3 regions of the Streptomyces sp. R818 genome follow, and region 3 is predicted to be linked to each of the others. Evidence: riboswitches for the same ligand, from Rfam matches in the RefSeq annotation. Region 3 holds a riboswitch; each other region holds the start of a gene.
What was found. A riboswitch is a leader RNA that binds a small molecule or an ion and turns the genes downstream of it on or off. The one in region 3 is predicted to bind cyclic di-AMP.
Positions count from the first base shown of each region.

Region 1: it holds a riboswitch for cyclic di-AMP, as region 3 does, so the genes downstream of both, N5I75_RS26485 (M23 family metallopeptidase) here and N5I75_RS17560 (transglycosylase family protein) in region 3, are expected to answer to the same signal.
Region 2: it holds a riboswitch for cyclic di-AMP, as region 3 does, so the genes downstream of both, N5I75_RS26385 (M23 family metallopeptidase) here and N5I75_RS17560 (transglycosylase family protein) in region 3, are expected to answer to the same signal.

Region 1 is NZ_JAOCNE010000012.1:23,054-30,708, reverse strand. It holds gene N5I75_RS26490 (PP2C family protein-serine/threonine phosphatase) at 33-1,133, shown strand; cyclic di-AMP (ydaO/yuaA leader) riboswitch at 1,313-1,471, shown strand; gene N5I75_RS26485 (M23 family metallopeptidase) at 1,483-2,517, shown strand; gene N5I75_RS26480 (aldo/keto reductase) at 2,566-3,519, shown strand; gene N5I75_RS26475 (PrsW family intramembrane metalloprotease) at 3,563-4,867, opposite strand; gene trmB (tRNA (guanosine(46)-N7)-methyltransferase TrmB) at 4,915-5,688, opposite strand; gene lhgO (L-2-hydroxyglutarate oxidase) at 5,982-7,190, opposite strand; gene N5I75_RS26460 (MFS transporter) at 7,279-7,655, opposite strand, start outside.
Region 2 is NZ_JAOCNE010000011.1:377,872-385,526, reverse strand. It holds partial or broken gene N5I75_RS26395 (MBL fold metallo-hydrolase) at 1-372, opposite strand, end outside; gene N5I75_RS26390 (SGNH/GDSL hydrolase family protein) at 394-1,200, opposite strand; partial or broken gene N5I75_RS26385 (M23 family metallopeptidase) at 1,377-2,131, opposite strand; cyclic di-AMP (ydaO/yuaA leader) riboswitch at 2,137-2,323, opposite strand; gene N5I75_RS26380 (tyrosine-protein phosphatase) at 2,642-3,439, shown strand; gene N5I75_RS26375 (DUF6126 family protein) at 3,449-3,580, opposite strand; gene N5I75_RS26370 (helix-turn-helix domain-containing protein) at 3,582-4,217, opposite strand; gene N5I75_RS26365 (aspartate aminotransferase family protein) at 4,307-5,692, opposite strand; gene dxs (1-deoxy-D-xylulose-5-phosphate synthase) at 5,689-7,596, opposite strand; gene ispG (flavodoxin-dependent (E)-4-hydroxy-3-methylbut-2-enyl-diphosphate synthase) at 7,646-7,655, opposite strand, start outside.
Region 3 is NZ_JAOCNE010000006.1:258,421-266,075, reverse strand. It holds gene N5I75_RS17580 (Ppx/GppA phosphatase family protein) at 1-859, opposite strand, end outside; gene N5I75_RS17575 (DUF501 domain-containing protein) at 856-1,488, opposite strand; gene N5I75_RS17570 (FtsB family cell division protein) at 1,528-2,022, opposite strand; gene eno (phosphopyruvate hydratase) at 2,132-3,412, opposite strand; gene N5I75_RS17560 (transglycosylase family protein) at 3,671-4,378, opposite strand; cyclic di-AMP (ydaO/yuaA leader) riboswitch at 4,383-4,529, opposite strand; gene N5I75_RS17555 (transglycosylase family protein) at 4,711-5,799, opposite strand; gene N5I75_RS17550 (cytochrome P450 family protein) at 5,967-7,208, opposite strand; gene N5I75_RS17545 (nucleoside triphosphate pyrophosphohydrolase) at 7,313-7,655, opposite strand, start outside.

The DNA.
Region 1 (7,655 bases), on a different contig from region 3:
GGACAGCGGGCGCGGACGGCAGGAGACACGTGGTGGGGCAGCGAGGAGGGCGGCACAGGCATCCGGCGGACGCCCCCGGCACGCCCTTCTTCCTGCGCATCCTGCCCCTGCTGCTGATCATCGGCGGCGCGGTCTACGAGTACTGCACGCCGTCCGGGTTCGCGGGCTCGCCCCTCTTCAGCGCGGCGCCGCTGGTCGCCGCGCCGTTCTTTTCGCTGGGCAGCACCATCGCGGCCGGGGTCGCCTCGATCGGCGCCATCGTCGCCGTACACCTCCGATACACGGCGTTCCACAGCGGCGTCTGGACGGAGATGGCGACCGTCGCCACCGTCTGCGTCCTGGCCTGTTTCCTCAACCGGATCAAGCGGCGCAGCGACGAGGAGCTGGCGTCCGCGCGGCAGATCGCGGCGGCGGCCCAGTCCGCGGTGCTGCCGCGGCCGGCCGGACGGATCGGCGGCCTCGCCATCGCGGCGCGGTACGAGGCGGCGCAGGCCGACGCGTTCATCGGCGGCGATCTGTACGCGGTGCAGGACACCCCGCACGGCGTACGGATAGTCGTGGGCGACGTCCGCGGCAAGGGCATGGGCGCGGTCGCCGCCGTCGCCGTCGTCATCGGGGCGTTCCGGGAGGCCGCCGAGCAGGAGGACAGCCTGGAGGCGGTCGCCCAGCGCCTGGAGCGGGCGCTGGCCCGGGAGGGGTCGCGGCGGCGCGGCATCGACGACTTCGAGGGGTTCACCACCGCCGTGCTCGCGGAGATCCCGCACGGCGGCGACCTCCTGCGCGTCCTCAACCGCGGCCACCCCGAGCCGATCGTGCTGCACGGCGACGGGCAGGTCCGGGTGATCAGCCCCGCCGAGGCGGCGCTCCCGCTCGGCCTCGGCGAGCTCGGCTCCTGGCCGGACCGGGCGACCGAGGCGGAGTTCCCGCCCGCGGCGACGCTGCTGCTCTACACGGACGGGCTCTCCGAGGCGCGCGACACGAAGGGGGTCTTCTACGATCCGGCGGCCCGGCTCGCCGGACGCGTCTTCCCGGGGCCCGACGAGCTCCTCGTGACGCTCGCCGACGAGGTGCGCCTGCACACCGGGGGCGGCGCCAGCGACGACATGGCGCTGCTCGCCGTACGCCGTCCCTGACCGCTGTTCTTGATCGACATCACCAGGGGTGACCGAACGGCGTCGCTGCGCATAACAATTGACACTACGTCAGAAACTGTCAGGTTTAACGGGGCTAGAACGGCTTGGAATTACTGTCCGCTGTCTATTAACGTTCGATAACGCAGCGCGGTCGTCCCAGCCGTCACAAGCGACGGCTCCGTGCGCACGCGCCTAATCCCGCAAGGGAGCCGGGGAACCACCAACTTGGGGTGAATCAGGCATCGTTCCGACGCTTTCCGGGCGCCGGACCGTGCTCGTAGGAGACCTTCCTGCTCCGAACCCGTCAGCTAACCCGGTAGGCGAGAAGGAAGGAAAGGAGAGCGCCCCCGTGGCGTCGAACCGTCCTGCCCCCGAACTCTCCGGGTACCCCGCCCAGCCGGCCGACGGCGACTACGCCGCCCCGCGCACGAGCTTCGAGGAGTGGAACCCCACCGAGGAGTCCGTCCGCCCCGTCCGCGGCAAGCACCGCGTGGCCCGGCAGCGCGGCGGCCTCGCGCGCAGCTCCACGGTCCTCGGCGTCGGCGTGATCGCCGCCGTCGGCGCGGGCGGCATCGCCACCGCGCAGGGCGGCAAGCCCGCCGTCCAGATATCCATGCCCGACCTCTCGGCGGTCACGGACGCCCTGCCGGAGGCGAAGTCGCTGCCCGGCGTGAGCGCGCTGATGGCCGACGACGCCCCTGCCGAAGCCGCGGAGGCCGCGCCCCTCACCGCCATGAGCGGCGGGCAGTCGGACGCCGGCGAGGCGCTGCGCGCCCGCATCATGCAGCAGGCCGAGACGCAGCAGGACGCCGCCGACGCCAAGGCGCAGGCCGCCGCCGAGGAGGCCGCCGCGAAGAAGGCCGCCGAGGAAGCCGCAGCGAAGCGGGAGAAGGCCGAGGCCAAGGCCGCCGCCGAGAAGAAGAAGGCGGAGGAGGAGGCCAAGAAGAAGGCCGAGGCCGAGCGCCTCGCCAAGCTGGCCAAGAGCTACAAGCTCCCCGTCGCCTCCTACACGCTGACCGGCACCTTCGGACAGCCCGGCTCGCTCTGGTCCTCCGGCTACCACACGGGCCTGGACTTCGCCGCCCCCACCGGCACGCCGATCTACGCCATCCACGGCGGCACCATCACCGAGGCCGGCTGGGCGGGCGCGTACGGCTACCGCACGATCCTCACCCTCGACGACGGCACCGAGCTGTGGTTCTGCCACCAGTCCTCGCTCAACGTCAGCGTCGGCCAGAAGGTCTCCACCGGCGACGTCATCGGCCGCGTCGGCGCCACCGGCAACGTCACCGGCGACCACCTCCACCTGGAGGTCCACCCCGGCGGGGACGCGACCGGCGTCGACCCGGCGGCCTGGCTGCGCGGCAAGGGTCTGGCACTCTGATGCGCGCCTGACGGAACACCCGCTTCCGCAGGGGCGTTGAATGACGGCATGACTTCTTCTCCCCTGCGCAAGCTCGGCGCCTCCGACCTGGAGGTCTTCCCGCTCGCCCTCGGCGGCAACGTGTTCGGCTGGACCGCCGACGAGGCCACCTCCTTCGAGGTGCTCGACGCCTACACCGCCGGCGGCGGCAACTTCATCGACACGGCCGACTCGTACTCCGCCTGGATCGAGGGCAACCACGGCGGCGAGTCGGAGACGATCATCGGCAAGTGGCTCAGGGCGCGGGGCAACCGCGACGACGTCGTCATCGCCACCAAGGTCGCCCGCCACCCCGACTTCAAGGGCCTGCACGCCGCCAACATCAAGGCCGCCGCCGACGCCTCCCTCGGCCGCCTCGGCACCGACCACATCGACCTGTACTACACGCACTTCGACGACGACGAGTCGATCCCCGTCGAGGAGATCATCGGCGCGCTCGACGAGCTGGTGACGGCGGGCAAGGTGCGCGAGATCGCCGTCTCGAACATCTCGCCGGACCGCCTCCAGGAGTCCCTCGACTTCTCCGACCGCGAGGGCGTCGCCCGCTACGTCGCCATCCAGCCGCACTACAACCTCGTCTCCCGCGACACCTACGAGGGCCGCCGCCAGGACATCGCTTCGCGCGCCGGGCTCGCCGCCGTCCCGTACTACGCGCTCGCCTCCGGCTTCCTGACCGGCAAGTACCGGCCCGGCGTCCAGGTGGACAGCCAGCGCGCGGGCGGCGCCGCCAAGCACCTGGAGACCGAGCGCGGCCAGAAGGTCCTCACCGCCCTCGACGAGATCGCGCAGGAGCACGGCGCCGAGATCGCCACCGTCGCCCTGGCCTGGCTCGCCGCGCGGCCCACCGTGGCCGCGCCGATCGCGTCCGCGCGCACGGTCGAGCAGCTGCCCGCGCTGCTCGCGGTGGCGGACCTGACCCTCACGGACGAGGAGATTGCCCGCCTCACGGACGCGTCGGCCTGAGACGTCGGCCTCCGCCCCGGATGCCTCAGTGGCGGTACGGACCTCAGTGGCGGTACGGGGGATACGCGGCGCCGGATGCCATCGGGGCCGCGTACACCGGCGGGCGCCACATGGGGGCGGCGACCTGGGAGGCGTACGCCAGTGCCGCGCGCGCGTAGCCGCGCCGCTCCCACAGCGCGTCGAGCAGCTCCCGCTCCCGTACGGCGAAGTCGGCGCCGGCCCCGCCCTTGCGGGCGCGGTGGCGCAGGAGCGCGAGCGAGGTCGCGTACGCCTCGTACTCGGTGACCGCGCGCTCCGCCTCCTTGCCGCCGTAGTGCGCGGCGAACTCCCTGGCCAGGCGGCGCGCCTTGAGCGAGCCGAGGGCGAAGGGCTCGGGCGGGGCCAGCCACCCCGCGCCCACGTAGAGCACGAGTTCGGTCCGCATGGTGCGCAGTTCGCGGTGGCGCAGGTAGATCGCGAGCCAGGTGACCAGGCCGAAGACCGGAACCATGAAAGCCGCGTACACAGCGAAGAAGCCGTACTCGCCGAAGGACGACGAGCCGTTCCAGAAGGCGTGCATGGCCATGGCGACGAGCAGTCCGGCGAGCGGCAGCAGGATGCGGCGGACCTTGCCGCGCTCGGGTGCGAGGACGGCGGCGATCCCGAAGCCGATGCCGGTCAGCACGGTGAAGAGCGGATGCGCGAAGGGTGACATCACGACGCGGACGAAGAAGGTCGCCGCCGTGACGGAGCTGAGGCCGGGGCCCGTGCCGGTGAGCTGGTCGGTGCCGAAGGCGTTGCCCAGGTAGAGGATGTTCTCGGTGAAGGCGAAGCCGGTCGCGGTGACCCCGGCGATGACGACGCCGTCGACGACGCCGGTGAAGTCCCGTCTGCGGAAGAGGAAGACGAGCAGCACGGCGGCGGCCTTGGCGCTCTCCTCGACTATGGGCGCTATGACGGTGGCGCCGAGGGTGTCGGCGCCGGTCGGGTCGGCGGTGGCGGTCTCTATCCACCGGGTCGCGAAACTGTTCGCCACGATCGCTATCAGGGCCGCCGCGCAGGCCCCCCAGGCGAAGGAGAAGACCAGGTTCCGCCAGGGCCCGGGCTGCACCCGGTCCAGCCAGCGGAACGCGGCTATCAGCAGCGGTACGGGGACCAGGGCCAGACCGAGCCCGACCAGGAACCCTTCGGTGCCGGTCTGCTCGCGGACGAGCGCCGCGATGACGGCGCCGGAGACCGCGAGCAGCGTGGCCAGTGCCGTGGCCCGTACACCTTTCCGTTCCCACCAGCGCGGATGCGGGACCGCGCCGTGCGGCCGGGGGCCGTGGGCGTGGTCCTGGTGCGGCGGACTGCTGGGGTACGAGGCCACTCATTGACCCTAACGAGGGATGCGCGGCGCCGCGACGGGGCCTGTGTTCAGCGCCGCCTGAACAGCAGGTCGTGCACCACATGCCCCTTCTTCAGGCCCTGACCCTCGAACCGGGTCAGCGGCCGGAAGCCGGGCCGCGGCGCGTACCCGCCGTCCGCCTGCGTGTTCTCGTAGTCGGGGTGGGCGGTGAGCACGTCCAGCATCTGCTCTGCGTACTCCTCCCAGTCCGTCGCGCAGTGCACGAGGGCGCCGGGCTTGAGCGGGGCCGCGACCTGGGTGAGGAACTCGGGCTGGATGAGGCGCCGCTTGTTGTGCCGCTTCTTCGGCCACGGGTCGGGGAAGAAGACGCGCAGCCCGTCGAGGCTCGCGTCGGGCAGCATCGCGCGCAGCAGGATGATCGCGTCGCCGTTGGCCACCCGTACGTTGGTCATGCCGCCGCGGTCGGCGAGGCCGAGGAGGTTGCCCTGGCCCGGGGTGTGGACGTCCACGGCGAGGATGCCGGTCGTCGGGTCGTCGGCGGCCATCTGCGCGGTCGCCTCACCCATGCCGAAGCCGATCTCCAGGACGACGCGGTCGACGCCCGGGAACATCTCCGCCAGGTCGAGCACCCGCTGTCCGTCGATGTCGAGGCCCCACTTCGGCCACAGCCGCTGCAACGCGTCGGCCTGCGCGGTGGTGACCCGGCTGCGGCGCGGCTGAAAGCTGCGGATGCGCCGCTCGAAGTGCGACCCGGCGGGGTCGGGCTTGGGCCCGTCCGGAAACCGCGGCTCGTTCGGGCGCGCGGGCGGGGCGGGGTTCTGGGGGTTCTCGGACTCAGACACAGTGGGGCGATTTTACGTGGTCGGCGCGCTCGGAGGCCCCGTGCGGTTCGCCCCTGCGGCCGGCCCCAGGTGTGGTCGGTGTCCTCGGGGGCCCACCCGGTGCACCCGCCACGACCGGCGCCAGGTGCGCTCGATGCCCCGGCGGCTCCGCCCGGTCCACCTCTGTGACCGGCGCTTGGGGCCGGTCCGCCCTGCGACCGGCGCCTGGGGCCGGACCGCCCCTGTGACCGGCCCCAGGCTTGGTCGGAGTCTTCGGCGGCCGGCCCCGCCTGGGGGCACGTCCGTGACCGGACCTAGGCGGCGCTCAGTGCGGCGAGCGCTCGCCGGGCCACCTCTCTGCCGATGGGCAGGGACGCGGTCGCGGCGGGCGACGGTGCGTTCAGCACATGGACCGTGCGGGCGCCTTCGCGTATCAGGAAGTCGTCGACGAGCGTGCCGTCCCGCAGGACCGCCTGCGCGCGCACCCCGGCGGGCGAGGCCACCAGGTCCTCAGGGGTGACGGCGGGCACGAGGCGCCGCACCGCGTCGGTGAAGGCCCGCTTGGACGCCGAGCGCCGCAGCTCGCCCGCCCCGTACCGCCAGTGGCGCCGCGCGATCCGCCACGAGCCGGGCCAGGCGAGCGTCCCCGCCAGCTCGCGGGGGCGGACGGTGGTCCAGTCGTAGCCCTCGCGGGCCAGCGCCGGTACCGCGTTCGGCCCGACGTGGACGGAGCCCTCGATGCCGCGCGTCAGATGGACCCCGAGGAAGGGGAACGCCGGGTCGGGCACCGGGTAGACGAGGCCGCGCACCAGCTCGGGTCTGGCCAGGTCGAAGTACTCCCCGCGGAAGGGCACGATGCGCATCCCGGGATCGTCCCCGGTCAGCCGGGCGACCTGGTCGCACTGGAGCCCCGCGCAGTTCACCAGGACCTGGCCGCGCACGACGTCCCCGGCGGCGGTCCGCACGGCGACGCCCAGCGAGGGCCGCCGGTCGATCCGGACGATGTCCGCCCCGTACCGGATCTCGGCGCCGGACGCCTCGGCGAGGTGGCGCGCGACCGCGCGGTAGTCGGCGATCCCGGTGCTGGCGACGTGGATGGCGGCGAGGCCGCGCACCTCCGGCTCGTACTCCTGGATCTGGGCGGGGCCCAGCTCCCGTACCGCGATCCCGTTCTCCCGGCCGCGCTGGGCCAGGGCGTGCAGGCGCGGCAGCTCGTCCCGCCCGGTGGCGACGATGAGCTTTCCGGTGACCGCGTGCGCGATCCCGTACTCCGCGCAGAACTTGACCATCTCGGCGGCTCCGCGCACCGCGAAGCGGGCCTTCAGCGAGTCCGGTCGGTAGTAGATCCCGCTGTGGATCACACCGCTGTTGCGCCCCGTCTGGTGCCGGGCCGGGCCCGCCTCCTTCTCCAGGACGACGACGCGCGTGCCCGGAGCGGCGCGGGAGACGGCATAGGCCGTGGCGAGCCCGACGATGCCGCCACCGACCACCAGCACATCCCCGTCATACGCGACCGCGCTCACCGGGCCTCACCTCCATGTCCTGCATCTTGCCCGACAGCACTGACAATCCATGCGGGACCTGGGGCCCGGAGCCCTGCGAGCGTCCGGATCACGCCGGTGCCATGAGCAGCGGACGGGCCCGCTCCCGCAGCTCGACCACCCGGGGCTCGTCGCCGTACGGTTCGAGGCGGTGCAGCAGGTCCTTCACGTACTCGGTGGTCCGCGCGGAGGAGATCCGGCCCGCGACCTCCAGGGCGCGGGTGCCCTGCTCGCAGGCGGCGTCCAGGTTCCCCGACTCCAGCTCGGCGACGGCGGAGACCACGAGGCGCAGTCCGTGCGAGCGCACGAACTCCTCGGTGGGCCGCGACAGCGCCTGCTCGGTGAACCTGCGCACCTGGCGCGGCGCCTTCAGGTCCCGGTAGCACTCGGCGGCGTCGGCGGCGAACCGGTCGTAGGAGTAGAAGCCCAGCCAGGAGGGGTCGCTGT
Region 2 (7,655 bases), on a different contig from region 3:
CACCCGTACGCCGTCGATCTCCACGAGGACGCTGGAGTGGCCCATCCAGGTGACGCGCAGCCCGCTCGCGGCGGGTTTCGCCAGGTCGGCGAGGGTGGTGGCGTGGACGGGGACGGTGCCCGTCGGGGCGCGCCTGGCCCGCTCCTCCTTCTGGAAGTAGAGCTTCGCGAAGTCGAGCATCGAACCGTCGGGCTTGGTGCGGGTGCCCTCCGGGTTCTGGAACTGCCCGTCGGCGAAATTCGGCGACCTGCGGATCCGTGCAAGGCGGGCGCCCGTGGCCTCGGCGCCGAAGGCTGCGGGCTGCAGGGAGCGCAGCCCGGGAGTCAGGGAACGTGGCACAGCGCCTCCCGTTGATCGATCAGGGTGTTCCATTATGTGCCGCGGGCACGGAGGTCAGGAGGCGGACTCCAGATGCGCCTTGATGAGGTGCGGGTCCAGGAAGCCCTTGGCCGTCACGCGGTCCCCGGAGGACTCGCCGCGCAGCCTGCGCCCGATCCACGGCACCAGGAACTCGCGGGCCCAGTGGATGTCGTCGCGGCGCACCGCGAACGTGCCGCGCGGCGGGAGGAGCGGCCACGCCTGCTCGGGGTCGGCGGGCACGTCGAGGCCGAGCGCCTGGGCGGCGCGCAGGGCGACGCGGGTGTGGCCCTCGGCGGAGAGGTGCAGACGGTCCTCGTCCCAGGCCCTGCGGTCCTGCACGGACTTGAGGGACCACAGGTCGAGCACGGGGCAGCCGTAGCGGTCGGCGATGGCGCGTACGTGCATGTTGTACGTGGCGATCTTGCCGCGCAGGTGCTTGAGGACGGCCACGTCGCGGGTGTCGAAGCCGGTGGCGACCATGACGGTCCCGGCGGCGTCGGCGAGCCGGGCGACGGCCTTCTCGAACCGCTCGGCCACGTCGTCCGGGTCGGTGCCGGGCCGGATGATGTCGTTGCCGCCCGCGACGATCGTGACGAGGTCCGGGGCGAGCTCGACGGCCTTCGGGACCTGGTCGGCGACGATCTGGTCGATGAGTTTGCCGCGTACGGCGAGGTTCGCGTAACTGAAGGTGTCCTCGGGAACGCGGTCGTCGAGGAGGACGGCGAGCCGGTCGGCCCACCCGACGAAGGACCCGTCGGGGCCGGGGTCGCCGACGCCCTCGGTGAAGCTGTCCCCCACGGCCGCGAAGGACCGAATCGTTCCGCCGGCCGCTCCGCTGATCGTCGCGCTGACCGTTCCGCCGCTGAGTGCTCTCGATTCGTTTGCCACGACCACACATCTTTCACCTTCGGGTGTGACCTACGCGATCGTAACCAGGGGTTGACGAGGGGTGAGAAAACACACTCGGCGCCCGGGGAATAACCCCGGGCGCCGAAGAACACGCAGGTGCGGTGGTGTCAGATGCTGACGCCGTGGCCGCGCAGGTAGGCGACCGGGTCCACGTCGGAGCCGTAGTTCGGGGACGTGCGGATCTCGAAGTGCAGGTGCGGCCCGGTGACGTTGCCGGTCGAGCCGGACAGGCCGATCTGCTGGCCGGCGGTCACGGTCTGCCGGCGGAGACGCCGAGGGACGACATGTGGGCGTACTGCGAGTAGTGGCCGTCGGCGTGCTGGATGACGACCTCGTTGCCGTACGCGCCGTCCCAGCCGGCCGAGACGACGGTGCCCGGGCCGACGGCCTTGATGGCGGTGCCGGTGGGCACGACGAAGTCGGTGCCGGTGTGGTAGCCGCTGGACCACATCGAGCCGGAGGCGTGGTAGGCCGTGCCGGTCGAGCCGTCGACGGGCTTGACCCAGCCGGAGCTGTTCGTGGTCGTGCTCGTGGCGGTCGTGGTGGAGGCCTTCTGCCCGGCGCCGTTCAGCGTGAGCTTCATGCCGGGCTTGATGCGGTTCGCGTCCGAGCCGACGACGCTCTTGTTGGCCTCGTACAGCTTCTTCCAGCCGCCGTCGACCTTCTGCACGTCGGCGATCTTGGAGAGCGTGTCACCGGACTTGACCGTGTAGGTCTGCGCGGTGGTGTCGCCGGTCGCCGCGTGGGCGCCGGCGGCGCCGATCAGCGGCAGGGCGAGCGCGGCCCCGCCGGCCGAGACGACGGCGGCGGCGCGGGTGATGCGCTGGGTCTTCGAGCGACGGTGCTTTCCCTGAGCGGGCATGCCGGTCTTCCTCTCCGTCGCCTACGAGGTGAGCTGTCGGGTTCGGGCTGGAGCTGCCCGGCCGCGCCCCGGTGCACGGGACACGGCTTCACCCCTAGCCGCATGGGGGAATTCCCTGGCGGCGTTCTGCCTGTGGGTCCCCCGCTCCTGCCGTCACGGGTCGTTGTACGGGAATCCGGGCGGCGGCAGGATTAGGCGTTCCGTCCGGAGTGAATGGTGACCGTAATGCAGTGGCAAAGGCGGCGACAAACAGCGAATTCGCCGGAGGGCCCGATTTCTTGATCGTCTAAGGGTTTCCTGTGTCACCCAGCGTCAATGGGGGACCTTTTCCGCCGTTGCGCCGCTTAGGAATTCCGCAGAATGCAATGCCGGTTGATCGCCACGGACGGTCACGGTTATGAGCCTGCTCACCCTTCCCGTCGGGGTGTGCCTCGCGGGCCGTGTCGTATCGTCTGACCGGCGCCCGCTGACACGAGCAACGCGGGCGCATTCGACCCGGGAGGAGCCCCCGTGACGCAGCACGTCCCGTCCACCGAGCCCGAGCTGACCGGAGTGCGCAACTTCCGTGACGTGGGCGGCCTTCCGACCGTGGACGGCCGGCGCGTGCGTCCGGGTGTGCTCTACCGCAGCGGCCACCTCGCCCACGCCACCGCCGAGGACGCCGCGTTCCTCGCCGGGCTGAACCTGCACACAATCTTCGACTTCCGCAACGACGCGGACCGGCGCCTCGACGGCGCCGACGTCGAACTGCCCGGCGTGCGCAATGTGAACCTGCCGCTGACCGACCCGGCGGACGGCGCCGAGTTCTGGAAGATGGTGCGCGACGGGAACATAGACCAGCTGCGTTCCCTGCTCTCCGAGGGCCGCGCGGCCAATCGCATGATCACCTCGTACCGCGCGATCATCTCCGGGCGCACCGCCGAGCACAGCCGCGTCCTGCACGCGCTCGCCGAGGACAGCGTGCCCGCGCTCATGCACTGCGCGGCGGGCAAGGACCGCGCGGGTCTGTCGATCGCCGTGACACTGCTCGCGGTCGGCGTCGAGCGGGACGCCATCGAGGCGGACTACCTGGAGTCGAACGCCAAGCACCGCCGCTACAAGGTGCGGCGCAGCGGCACCACGGCCGACACCTACTCCCCCGAGGTCATGGAGCTGCTCGGCCCGCTCTTCGACGCCCGCGCCGACTATCTGCGCGCGGCGTTCGAGACCATCGAGGAGACCTGGGGCACGACGGACCGCTACTTCGAGGAGGGGCTCGGGTTCGGCGCGGCCGACCGCGACCGGCTGCGCGAGCGCCTCCTCGACTGAGAAGAGCCCCTACTGGTTCGCGCCCAGCGTGAAGAGCATGTAGATGAAGGCGGCCAGGGCGTGGCCCGCGAAGACGTAGACGAGGACCCGCACCCAGATGCCGCGGGGCAGCTTGTCCTCGATGTTCCGGTTCTCAGCCATGTCAGACCTCTCGGGCCTCTCGGGTCGGGCCGGCCGCCGGGCCGAGGCACAGCGCGGCGGTGGGGCTCTGCAACAGGGTGTGGACGAAGAGGAGCTCGGCCCCGCCCCGGTCCGCGGCGGCGATCCGGTGCGGGGTGAGCGAGTCGAAGTGGGCGCTGTCACCGGGTTCCAGCCGGTAGGACGTGTCGCCGAGGCGCAGGTCGAGCCGGCCTTCGAGGGCGTAGAGCCACTCCTCGCCGGGGTGGACGCGGACGATGTCGCCCTGCGAGCCGTACGGCACGTGGACCCGCAGGGCCTGCATGCCGCGCCCCGGGGAACCGGCCTGGAAGTAGGTCCAGCCGCCGGCCTCGGTGGCCTCCATGGCGTCGGCACGGACCACGGCGTCACGGTCGGCGGGGGTCTCGCCCAGGAGTTCGGAGACCGTCGTACCGTAGATGCGGGCGAGCGCGAGCAGCATCGGCAGCGACGGCTGGCGCCGGCCCGTCTCCAGGCGGGACAGATGCGCGGGTGAGAGCCCCGCGGAGCGGGCGGCGGCCTCCAGGGTGAGGGCCGCGCGGCGGCGCAGGGCGCGCAGCTGGGGTGCGACGGCGGGCAGCTCGGCGGGGGCCGGAGCCTCCTCCGGCAGGGCAGGGCTCATACTCCGATTGAGCCAGAGCCCTGCCCGAGAGGCAAATTTCTTGCCTCAGAGACAAACTCGCCTTTGAAACAGACCGTGCAGGGCACCGGCTACCTGTTGGCGACCGCCTGCTTGATCAGTGTCCTGCCGAAGTCCCACATCAGGCCACCGCCGCTGTGCGCGTCGTCCATCACAGCCGTGAACGCCTCCACGAAGCGGTCGACGTCGGCCTCGTCGATCACCAGTGGCGGGATCAGCTTGATCACTTCGAGGTGGTCGCCGGAGACCTGCGTCAGGATGCGGTGCTTCTGGAGCAGCGGCACGACCACCATCTGCGCGAACAGGCCCTTGCGCGCGGCCTGGAGCATGGCCCAGCGGCTGCGCAGCTTGAGCGACTTGGGCCGGCCGAACTCGATGCCGATCATGAGGCCGCGCCCGCGCACGTCGCTCAGCAGCTCGTACCGGTCGATCAGCGCGGTGAGCTTGGCGGCGAGCAGTTCGCCCATCACGCGCGCGTGGGCCACCGTCTCCTCGTCCTCCATGACGGAGAGGACGGCGAGGCCCGCCGCCATGGCCTGCGCGTTGGCGCCGAAGCTCGCGGAGTGGACCAGGACGCGGTCCATGGACGAGTAGACCTTCTTGAAGATCCAGTCCTTGCCGATGGTCGCGCCGACGGGCACATAGCCGCCGGAGAGCGCCTTCGCCACGCAGACGAGGTCGGGCTCGACGCCGTCCTCGTGCTGGTAGGCGTAGAAGTCGCCGGTGCGGCCGAGCCCGGTCTGCACCTCGTCGGCGATGAGCAGCGCCTTGTGCTTGTGGAGCAGCTCCTGTGCGGCGCGCAGGTAGCCGGGCGGTGCCTCGTGCACGCCCTTGCCCTGGATCGGCTCGACGATGAGCCCGGCGACATCGCCCTTCTTCAGCTCCTTCGCCAGGGCGTCGAGGTCGCCGAGCGGCACGGCCGTGTCGGGCAGCAGCGGCGCGAACCCGTCGCGGAAGCCGTCCTCGCCGTTGACCGAGAGCGATCCCGTGGTCAGGCCGTGGAAGGCGTGCGCGCAGTACAGGACGCGCGGCTTGCCGGTGGCGTAGCGGGCGAACTTGAGCGCGGTCTCGACCGCCTCGGTGCCGCTGTTGCCGAAGAAGACGCGGTCCAGGTGCGGGCTGTGGGTGAGCAGCTTCTCGGCGAGCAGGCCGGGCAGCGGCTGGCAGTCGAACCGGGTGAGGTCGGCGAGCGAGGCGTCGAGCACGTCGTGCAGCGCCTTGCGCACGACCGGGTGGTGGCGGCCGAGGCCCATGACGCCGAACCCGGCGAGCATGTCCAGGTAGTCGTTGCCGTCCGCGTCCCAGAAGTGCGCGCCTTCGGCCCGCTCGTACACCTTGTCGAAGCCGATGGTGTGGAGCATCTTCGGCAGCTGGTGGTTGAGGTGCCTGGTGTGCAGCTCGTACCGTTCGCCGCCGCGCTCGGCGAGGAGCTTGCCGAGGTCGAACTCCTTGGTCATACGTGGTTCTCCTTGCCGGCCTGTGCTGACGTGCTGGCCTTCGGGTTCAAGCTCGTACTGATGCGACCGGCGATCTCGACCGGGGTCAGGCCGATGTCCGCGAGCACCTCGCCCCGTTTCGCGTGGCCCAGGAACTGCTCGGGTATGCCGAACCGCCGTACGGGCACGTCGACGTCGGCGTCGCCGAGAGCGAGCGCGACGGCCGAACCGACGCCCGCCGCACGGGAGTTGTCCTCGACGACGGCGACGAGGTCGTGCGCGGCGGCGAGCGGCGCGAGGTCCGGGTCGACCGGCTTGACCCACCGGGGGTCCACGACCGTGCAGGCGATGCCGCGCGCTTCGAGGAGTTCGGCGGCCCGGAGGCTGACCGGGGCCATCACGCCGACGGAGACGAGCAGCACGCGCGCGTGCTCGGCCCGGTGCAGGACGTCGATGCCGCCGACCCGGTCGACGGCGGGCACCGGCGCCCCCACGGACTCCTTGGGGAAGCGCAGCAGGGTCGGGGCGTCGTCGACGGCGACGGCCTCGCGCAGCTGCGCGCGGAGCTGGTCGGCGTCGCGCGGCGCGGCGATCCGCAGGCCGGGGACGACCTGGAGGACGGACATGTCCCACATGCCGTTGTGCGAGGCGCCGTCGACGCCGGTCACCCCGGCCCGGTCGAGCACGAAGGTGACGCCGCAGCGGTGCAGGGCGACGTCCATGAGGAGCTGGTCGAAGGCGCGGTTGAGGAAGGTCGCGTAGACGGCGACCACCGGGTGCAGGCCGCCCGTCGCGAGCCCCGCGGCGGAGACGGCGGCGTGCTGCTCGGCGATCCCGACGTCCCAGACGCGGCCCGGGAACTCCTGCGCGAACTTCGTCAGGCCCACCGGGTGCAGCATGGCCGCGGTGATCGCGACGACGTCCTCGCGCTCCCGGCCGATCCTCGCGATCTCCTCGCCGAAGACCGAGGTCCAGGACGGACCGTTGGAGGGGGCGAGCGGTTCGCAGGTCAGCGGGTCCATGACGCCGACGGTGTGGAAGCGGTCGGCGTCGTCGGCGAGCGCGGGCTCGTAGCCGCGGCCCTTCTCGGTCAGGCAGTGCACGAGGACGGGGCCGTGGAAGCGCTTGGCACGGCGCAGCGCGGACTCCATGGCGCCCACGTCGTGCCCGTCGATCGGCCCCACGTACTTCAGGCCGAGGTCCTCGAACATGCCCTGCGGGTTGAACGCGTCCTTGAACCCCTTCTTCGCGCCGTGCAGGGACTCGTACACCGTGGGGCCGACCACGGGCGTGCGCAGGAGGACGTCCTTGCCCCAGGCGAGGACCCTCTCGTAGCCGTCGGTGGTGCGCAGGGTGGCCAGGTGGTTGGCGAGGCCGCCGATGGTGGGCGCGTAACTGCGCTCGTTGTCGTTGACGACAATGATCAGCGGGCGGTCCTTGGCGGCGGCGATGTTGTTGAGCGCCTCCCAGGCCATGCCGCCGGTGAGCGCGCCGTCGCCGATGACGGCGACGACGTGGCCGCGCTCCCCCTGGACCTGGCGCGCCTTGGCGAGGCCGTCGGCCCAGCCGAGGGCGGTGGAGGCGTGGCTGTTCTCGACGATGTCGTGCTCGGACTCCTCGCGCGAGGGGTAGCCGGAGAGGCCGCCCTTGCCGCGCAGCTTGGAGAAGTCCTGCCGTCCTGTCAGGAGTTTGTGCACGTAGCTCTGGTGGCCGGTGTCCCAGACCAGCTTGTCGACGGGCGACTCGAAGACCCGGTGCAGTGCGATGGTCAGCTCCACCACGCCCAGGTTGGGTCCGAGGTGGCCGCCGGTCCTGGCGACCGCGTGGACCAGGAACTCCCTGATCTCGGCAGCCAGTTCGCCGAGCTCTTCCTCGCTCAGCGCCTTCAGGTCGCGCGGCCCCCGGATCGTCTCCAGAATCGTCACGTTCGAGCCCCCTTCCCGTTCCGAATGCACGGATTCCGCATGCACGGACTCAGCTCACG
Region 3 (7,655 bases):
GCAGGACGAGCGCGCCCGAGGCGATCACGTCGACGCGGCCGGGGTGGATCACCGGGTGCAGGGCGCGCTGGTCGTGCGTGGACGTCAGCAGCCAGTCCGTCAGCTCGGCGACCTTCTCGTAGGAGACGCGGGAGTGGTGGATCGCGGCCGAGTCGTACTCGGTGAGGCCGAGCGCGAGCGCCGCCACCGTCGTCACCGAACCGGCCAGGCCGACGAGGGTGCGGGCCTCGGCCAGCGGGACCAGCTCCGCCACCCGGTCCAGGGCCGCCACGACGTCCTCGCGGACCGCCTCGACCTGCGCGGCGGCCGGCGGATCGGTGACCGTGCCGTCCTCGGCGACCAAGTGCCGCTCGGTCATCCGTACGCAGCCGATGTCGACGGAGTGCGCGGCGCGCACCGCCTCGTCGCCGACCACGAACTCCGTCGAGCCGCCGCCGATGTCCACCACCAGGAACGGCGTGTCCAGGTCGGCCCGGCCCGTCAGCTCCTTCGTCGCACCCGTGAAGGAGAACGCCGCCTCCTGCTCCCCGGTGATCACCTCGGGCTCGACGCCCAGGATGTCCAGGACGCCGCGGACGAAGTCGTCCCGGTTCGAGGCGTCGCGGGACGCGCTCGTGGCGACGAAGCGGACGCGCTCGGCCCCGTGCTCCTTGATCACTTCGGCGTACTCGCGGCACGCCGCGAACGTCCGGTCGAGGGCCTCGGGCGCGAGCCGGCCCGTCTTGTCGACGCCCTGGCCGAGCCGGACGATCGTCATGCGCCGGTCCAGGTCGACGAGTTCACCCGTCTCCGGGTTCGCGTCCGCGACGAGCAGCCGGATGGAGTTCGTACCGCAGTCGACGGCGGCGACCCTGGTCACTTGCCCTCCCGCTCAGCGGCACCGGGCTCCGCGCCGGAGTCCAGGGGGCGGAAGGCGAAGTGTCCGGAGCCGTCCTCGGAGGCGTCCACCTCCCACGCGTCACCCTCGGGCAGACCGCAGGGCGTCACGCACGGGCCCTTCCGCCACCACTCCGGCAGCATCTCGATCGCCTCGTCGCCCAGCGGGTTCACCCCCGGACCGGCCGCCAGCGAGTGCGCCACGAGCACGTGCAGGCACTTCACGCGGTCCGGCATGCCGCCCGCGCTCGGGAAGTTCTCCAGGACCTCGATGGCGTCACGGCGGGCGAGGTAGTCCTCGTGCGCGGCCCGGTACTGGCGCGCGAGCTCCGGGTCGGTCGCGAGCCGCTCCGTCATCTCCTTCATCACGCCGTTGGCCTCAAGGGTGCCGATGGCGGACGCCGCGCGCGGGCACGTCAGGTAGTACGTCGTCGGGAACGGCGTGCCGTCCTCCAGGCGCGGCGCCGTCTCGACGACGTCCGGGTTGCCGCAGGGGCAGCGGTGCGCGATGGCCCGCAGGCCGCGCGGCGGGCGGCCTAGCTGCTCCTTGAACGCGTGGATGTCGGCGTCCGTGGGCGCGGTGGGCTCGGTCTGGGGCGGGGGCGTTTCCATGCCTGTCTTTCACTTTGTGGGGCGGGGTGACGGTGGTGGTCAGTTCGCGCGGTCGGCCTTGTCGACGCCGTCCCAGACGTTCGAGTACCAGGGGCGGTCGGCCGCGCCCTGCTCGTCCCGGCCGTCCTCGGTGGCGCGCGGGTCGGGCACCACGTACCCGGTCTCCCCGGGCATGACCATGTGCAGCCGCTCGCGGATCCGCTGCTCGGCGTACGCGTCGTCCTGCCAGCGCGCCTTCTCGTCGCGCAGCCGCTCGACGCGGTCCTTCGCCTCCTGCTGCTTGCGCTGCAGGTCCGCGATCTCGCCGCGCTGGGACACGTACTGCCTCATCGGGTAGGCGAGGGCGACCACGAGGGTGCAGACGACGAGGGCGAGCAGGGCCGCGCGCCCGGTGAGCCGGGAGCGGCGGGCCTGGCGCTTGTTCTGCGAGCGGTAGACGCGCTCGGCCGTCTGCTCGCCGAGCACGCGCAGGCGGGTGGCGGTGGAGAAGCGGGCCGAATCGCTCTGGCCTCTGCTCCGTACCTTTCCCGGCATTCGCCTGTCGCCTCCCCGTTCCAGCCGTCCGGCTGCCTACGTGCGTACGTCCCCGCACACGGTACGGGACCGAGTGCGGGGACGTACGGAACTGCGGCGCCGGGGACGGTCAGCCCTTGAAGCGGGGGAAGGCCGAGCGGCCGGCGTAGACCGCCGCGTCGTCCAGGATCTCCTCGATGCGCAGGAGCTGGTTGTACTTGGCGACGCGCTCGGAGCGGGCCGGGGCGCCGGTCTTGATCTGACCGCAGTTGGTGGCGACGGCGAGGTCGGCGATGGTGACGTCCTCGGTCTCACCGGAGCGGTGCGACATCATGCACTTGAAGCCGTTGCGCTGGGCCAGCTCGACGGCGTCCAGGGTCTCGGTCAGCGAACCGATCTGGTTGACCTTGACGAGCAGGGCGTTGGCCGAGTTCTCCTCGATGCCGCGGGCCAGGCGCTCCGGGTTGGTGACGAACAGGTCGTCGCCGACGAGCTGCACCTTGTCGCCGAGCTTCTCGGTGATGGTGTTCCAGCCGGCCCAGTCGTCCTCGAACAGCGGGTCCTCGATGGAGACGAGCGGGTACGCGTCGACCAGCTCGGCGTAGTACTCGGTCATCTCGGCGGCCGAGCGCTGCTTGCCCTCGAACTCGTACACGCCGTCCTTGTAGAACTCGGAGGCGGCGACGTCGAGCGCGAGCGCGACCTGCTGGCCGGGGACGTAACCGGCCTCCTTGATCGCCTCGAGGATGAGGTCGAGCGCGGCGCGGTTCGACTCCAGGTTCGGGGCGAAGCCGCCCTCGTCGCCGAGGCCGGTGGACAGGCCCTTGGTCTTCAGCACCTTCTTGAGGGTGTGGTAGACCTCGGTGCCCCAGCGCAGCGCCTCGGAGAAGGACTCCGCGCCGATCGGGGCGATCATGAACTCCTGGATGTCGACGTTGGAGTCGGCGTGCGACCCGCCGTTCAGGATGTTCATCATCGGGACGGGCAGCAGGTGCGCGTTCGGACCGCCCAGGTAGCGGAAGAGCGGCAGGTCGCTGGCCTCGGACGCGGCGTGCGCGACGGCGAGGGAGACGCCCAGGATGGCGTTGGCGCCGAGCGAGCCCTTGTTGTCGGTGGCGTCCAGGTCGAACATCGCCTGGTCGATCAGGCGCTGCTCGGTGGCGTCGTAGCCGACCAGCTCCGGGCCGATCTGCTCGATGACGGCGAGGACGGCCTTCTCGACGCCCTTGCCCTGGTAACGGTTGGGGTCACCGTCACGGAGTTCGATGGCCTCGAAGGCACCGGTGGAGGCGCCCGACGGGACAGCAGCACGACCCGTGCTGCCGTCGTCGAGGCCGACCTCGACCTCGACCGTGGGGTTGCCTCGGGAGTCCAGGATTTCCCGGGCTACGACGACGTCGATGGACGGCACGAGCATCTCCTTCTGGGATGTGACACAACTGTGCGGACGGCGTGGCCCGCACCCTGAGCCTAACCGGCCCAGGGGCATCAGCCAGTCGACCGCCCGTGTTGTGGACAACGCCGATAGCGAAATGTTTCTTAACGGAACAAAGACGGCGACCCCCGTTCCGCCGCGCAGATGCGGCGGAACGGGGGTCGCCGGAGCGAGCGGCCGTTGCGAGCGCCGGCCCGGCATCCGCCGATGCCGAGTCGTCGTGCTCCAAGGGTCTTACTTGAGGTGCAGCTGCTGACCCGGGTAGATCAGGTCGGCGTCGGCGACGATGTCCTTGTTGAGCTTGAACACCTTCTGCCAGTTGGTGCCGTGCGCCTCGGCGATCTTGCTGAGGGTGTCGCCGGTGACGACCTTGTACTCGCCGTCGCCCTTCTCGACCTTCTTGCCGGTCGGGGTGGTGACGGTGTCCTTCTTGGTCTCCTGCTGCGGCTGAGCCTGCTGCTGCGGCTGCTGACGCGGCTGCGAGCGGGTCGTCGTCGAGGACTCCGAGCGCTCCTGCTGCTGCGGCTGCTGCGAGGACTGCGACTCGACCGGAGCGGAGTTGCCGGTGGAGGCGCCGGACAGGCCCACACCGCAGCTCGGCCAGGCACCCTTGCCCTGCGAGGCGAGGACCTTCTCGGCGACCGATATCTGCTGCGCCTTGGACGCCTGGTCGGCGGAGGACGCGTAGGCGGTGCCTCCGTACGCGGCCCACGTCGAGGCGGAGAACTGCAGACCGCCGTAGTAGCCGTTGCCGGTGTTGATCGACCAGTTGCCGCCGGACTCGCAGGAGGCGACCTGGTCCCACTCGGAGGTGGAGGCGGCGGAGGCGCCCGTGGCACCCATCAGCGGAACGGCGACGGCGGCACCGGCGACACCGGCGAGCGTGGCGACACGGACGGCCTTGGACGGGCGGCGGTGCTTGCCCTTGCTGGAAAGCAGCATGAAGGAATCCCCTCACCGACGCCTACGAGGTGAGCTGTCGGGTGCGGACCAGTGAGTGTCCGGCGCGCAACCTAGTGCGCGGCTTAACCCCAAGCCGGTTTCCCGGCACTTACCTTGGGTCCCCCGCTCCTGCCTACGGCGCTTACGCGTCGACTGTTCCCGTACGGACGTTGGCAGGATTCGGCGTGACGTCCGTCGGGGCCCGCTGTGGCGAGCGGTGACGACGTTAAGCAGTCGATCCGCCCGATTTCAAAGACGATCAGGGTGTTTGAGACTCATGTCTCACTCTCGCAAAAGCGGACATAGGCGCCTCAACCCGCCCCAATTTTCAGTTACTTTTCATCCGTTTCGAGGCCAAGATCCAGACTCTGACCAGGAAGGATGAGGTCCGGATCGGCGCCGACCGTCTTCTTGTTGAGGTCATAGAGGGCATTCCACCCTCCGTCGATGTTCTGCGCGTCCGCGATGTCCGTCAGGTTGTCGCCGGAGCGGACCGTGTACGCGGCCTCGGAGCGGACTTCCTCGCGGGAGGCGTGACGACCCTCACTCTGGCGGGAGACGGCGGTGTCGTCGGCGGCGCGGTCGCCGCGGTGGCGGCCGGCGGAGGACGCGTCCGGGTCGACGGTGGAAGTGGCGTCCGTCTGGCCGGACTTGCCCGAGTTGTCACCTTCGGCGGTGCCGCTCGGCTCGTCGCCCGCCTTGTCACCGCGGGTATCGGCGGTGGCTCCGGCCGACGGGGTGTCAGACGCGGCGGGCGTCCCACCGTCCTCGGAGCCGGATCCGTCGCCGCCGACCGCGCTCGACTCATCGGCGCCGGACGCGTCACTCGCGCCCGAGTCCTGGTGACTCTTCTCTCTTGTGGAGTCCGAGGAGTCTGCGGAGTCCGACGCGTCCGAAGAGCCCGACGTGTCCGAGGAGCCGGACGAACTCGACGAGGCCGACGCATCCGAGGAGCGCGCCGAGCCGGAGGCGTCCGGCGGCGACTGGGCGAGGCCGGACGGGCGCGGCGAGGCGCTCACCCCCGGGTCCACCTCGGCCGCGTCGTCGCTCTGCGTCAGACCGGCCACGAGGGAGCAGCTCGGCCAGACGCCGGGCCCCTTGGCCTGGAGCGCCTTCTCGGCGACGGCTATCTGCTGCGATCTGCTGGCCTCGTCGGCGCTCGGGGCGTAGTCGAGGCCCCCGTACTGCTCCCACGTCTCCTGCGACACCTGCAGTCCGCCGTAGTAGCCGTCCCCCGCGTCGAGGCTCCACTGCCCGCCGGACTCGCACTCGGCGAGCTTGTCCCAGGTGGTGGCGGAGGCGGCGTTCGCGCCGGTCGCCGCGAGCAGCGGGATCGCGATGGCGCTGCCGGTGACACCGGCGGCGACGACCAGAGCGGGGGCCTGACGAGGGCGACGGTGACGACCGTTCCCGGAGAGCATGCGGTTGCCTTTCGCGAGACTGATGCAGCACGCGACAGGAGTGGCGGGAGTGGTGCCGGTTGTGCCTGTGTCGCGATGACTGGTGAACGTAGCGGGACTCGAACGCTTGTCACAAGTCGATGCAGCGTAGATCACGTGAAAGTCACGAAGTTGAGAAACTGTCAGGTTCAGTGGGTGTGCGCCCGGGTGCGCTCGGGGGTGAACTGCACTGGCAGCGTGCGCAGTCCGCGCATGATGAGCCCGCCGCGCCAGCGCAGTTCGGCCGGGTCCTCGGCGAGCCGGAGGTCCGGAAGACGCGTCAGGAGCGTTGCCAGGGCGGCCTGTCCCTCCAGGCGGGCGAGGGGCGCGCCGAGGCAGTAGTGGATGCCGTGGCCGTAGCCGAGGTGCTGGTTGTCGCGGCGGGAGAGGTCGAGCGTGTCGGGCTCCGCGAACCGCGCCGGGTCGCGGTCGGCGGCGGCGAGGACGACGAGAACCGGGTCGCCGGTGGCGATGGACTGTCCGCCGATGGTGAGGGGTTCGGTCGCGAACCGCCAGGTCGCCAGCTCGACGGGGCCGTCGAAGCGGAGCAACTCCTCGACGGCGGTGGCGAGGAGAGCGGTGTCGTTCACGGCAAGGCCGCGTTGCAGTCGCTCACGTTGCTCCGGGTGCGTGAGCAGGGCATACGTCCCGTTGCCGATGAGGTTGACCGTGGTTTCGAAACCCGCGAACAGCAGGATGAAAGCCATGGCCGCTGCCTCGTTCTCGGTGAGGTGCTCGCCGTGGTCGGAGGCGCGGATCAGGCCGGAGATGAGGTCGTCACCGGGCTCCTGGCGCTTGCGGTGGATCAACTCGGCCAGGTAGCCGCGCATCTTCTTCACCGACCGGGCGACGCCGCCGCGCGGTCCGCCCCCGTGCCGGATCATCATGCCCGCCCAGTCCCGGAAGTCGTCCTGGTCCTCGCGCGGGACGCCGAGCAGGTCGCAGATGGCGTAGATGGGGAGCGGGAAGGCGAAGTCGTGGATCAGGTCGGCCTCGCCCTTCGCCGCGAACCGGTCGATGAGGTCGTCCGTCAGCTCCTGCACCCGGGGTGCGAATTCGGCCACCGTACGCGGGGTGAACGCCTTCGAGACGAGGCGGCGGAGGCGGGTGTGGTCCGGGGGGTCGATGTTGAGCAGGTGCGTCATCAGATCGGCCTTGCGCTCGCCCGGGATGCCCGTCTTGCCTTTGGCGTGCGAGGGCTCGTCGTGATGGGCCGGGTTCTTGCTGAGCCGCTGGTCGGCAAGGGCCTGCCGGGCGTCCGCGTACCGCGTGACCAGCCACGCCTCGACCCCGCTCGGCAGCGTGGTGCGGTGCACGGGCGCGTGCTCACGCAGCCAGGCGTAGGCGGGATACGGGTCGCTGGCGAACTCCCAGGTGAAGAGTTCCGGCATGTCGGCGTGGGCGGGGCTTTCGGTCACCTTCCGACGGTATCCGGAGCGGGTGACCTAGCCGTACGCAAGGGGGCCGCGCTGGGGGCCGCGCTGGAAGCCGCCCCCTACTCCTCCCCCACCCCCTCCGCGACACGCACCGCCGCGCGGTACGTCCTCGCCGCCGCCCTGAGTGCCGTCTCCGGGTCCACGCCCTCCGCCTCCGCGCGCAGCGCCAGGGCGAGGAGTTCGTAGCCGATGCCCGCGCCGGTCGGGAGCGGGACGTCCAGGCCCGCCGTACGGACGCGGGAGCCGAGTTTCGCGGCGAGGGCGAGGCCGGGCTGGCCCACCGGGACGCCGTCGGTGACCGAGGCGCGGCGCTTGGCCTCGCCCTTCTTGCGGAGCCAGATCTCCCGCACCTCCTCCGGCGTCGACGCGCTCTCGTCGCCGAAGACGTGCGGGTGGCGGTGG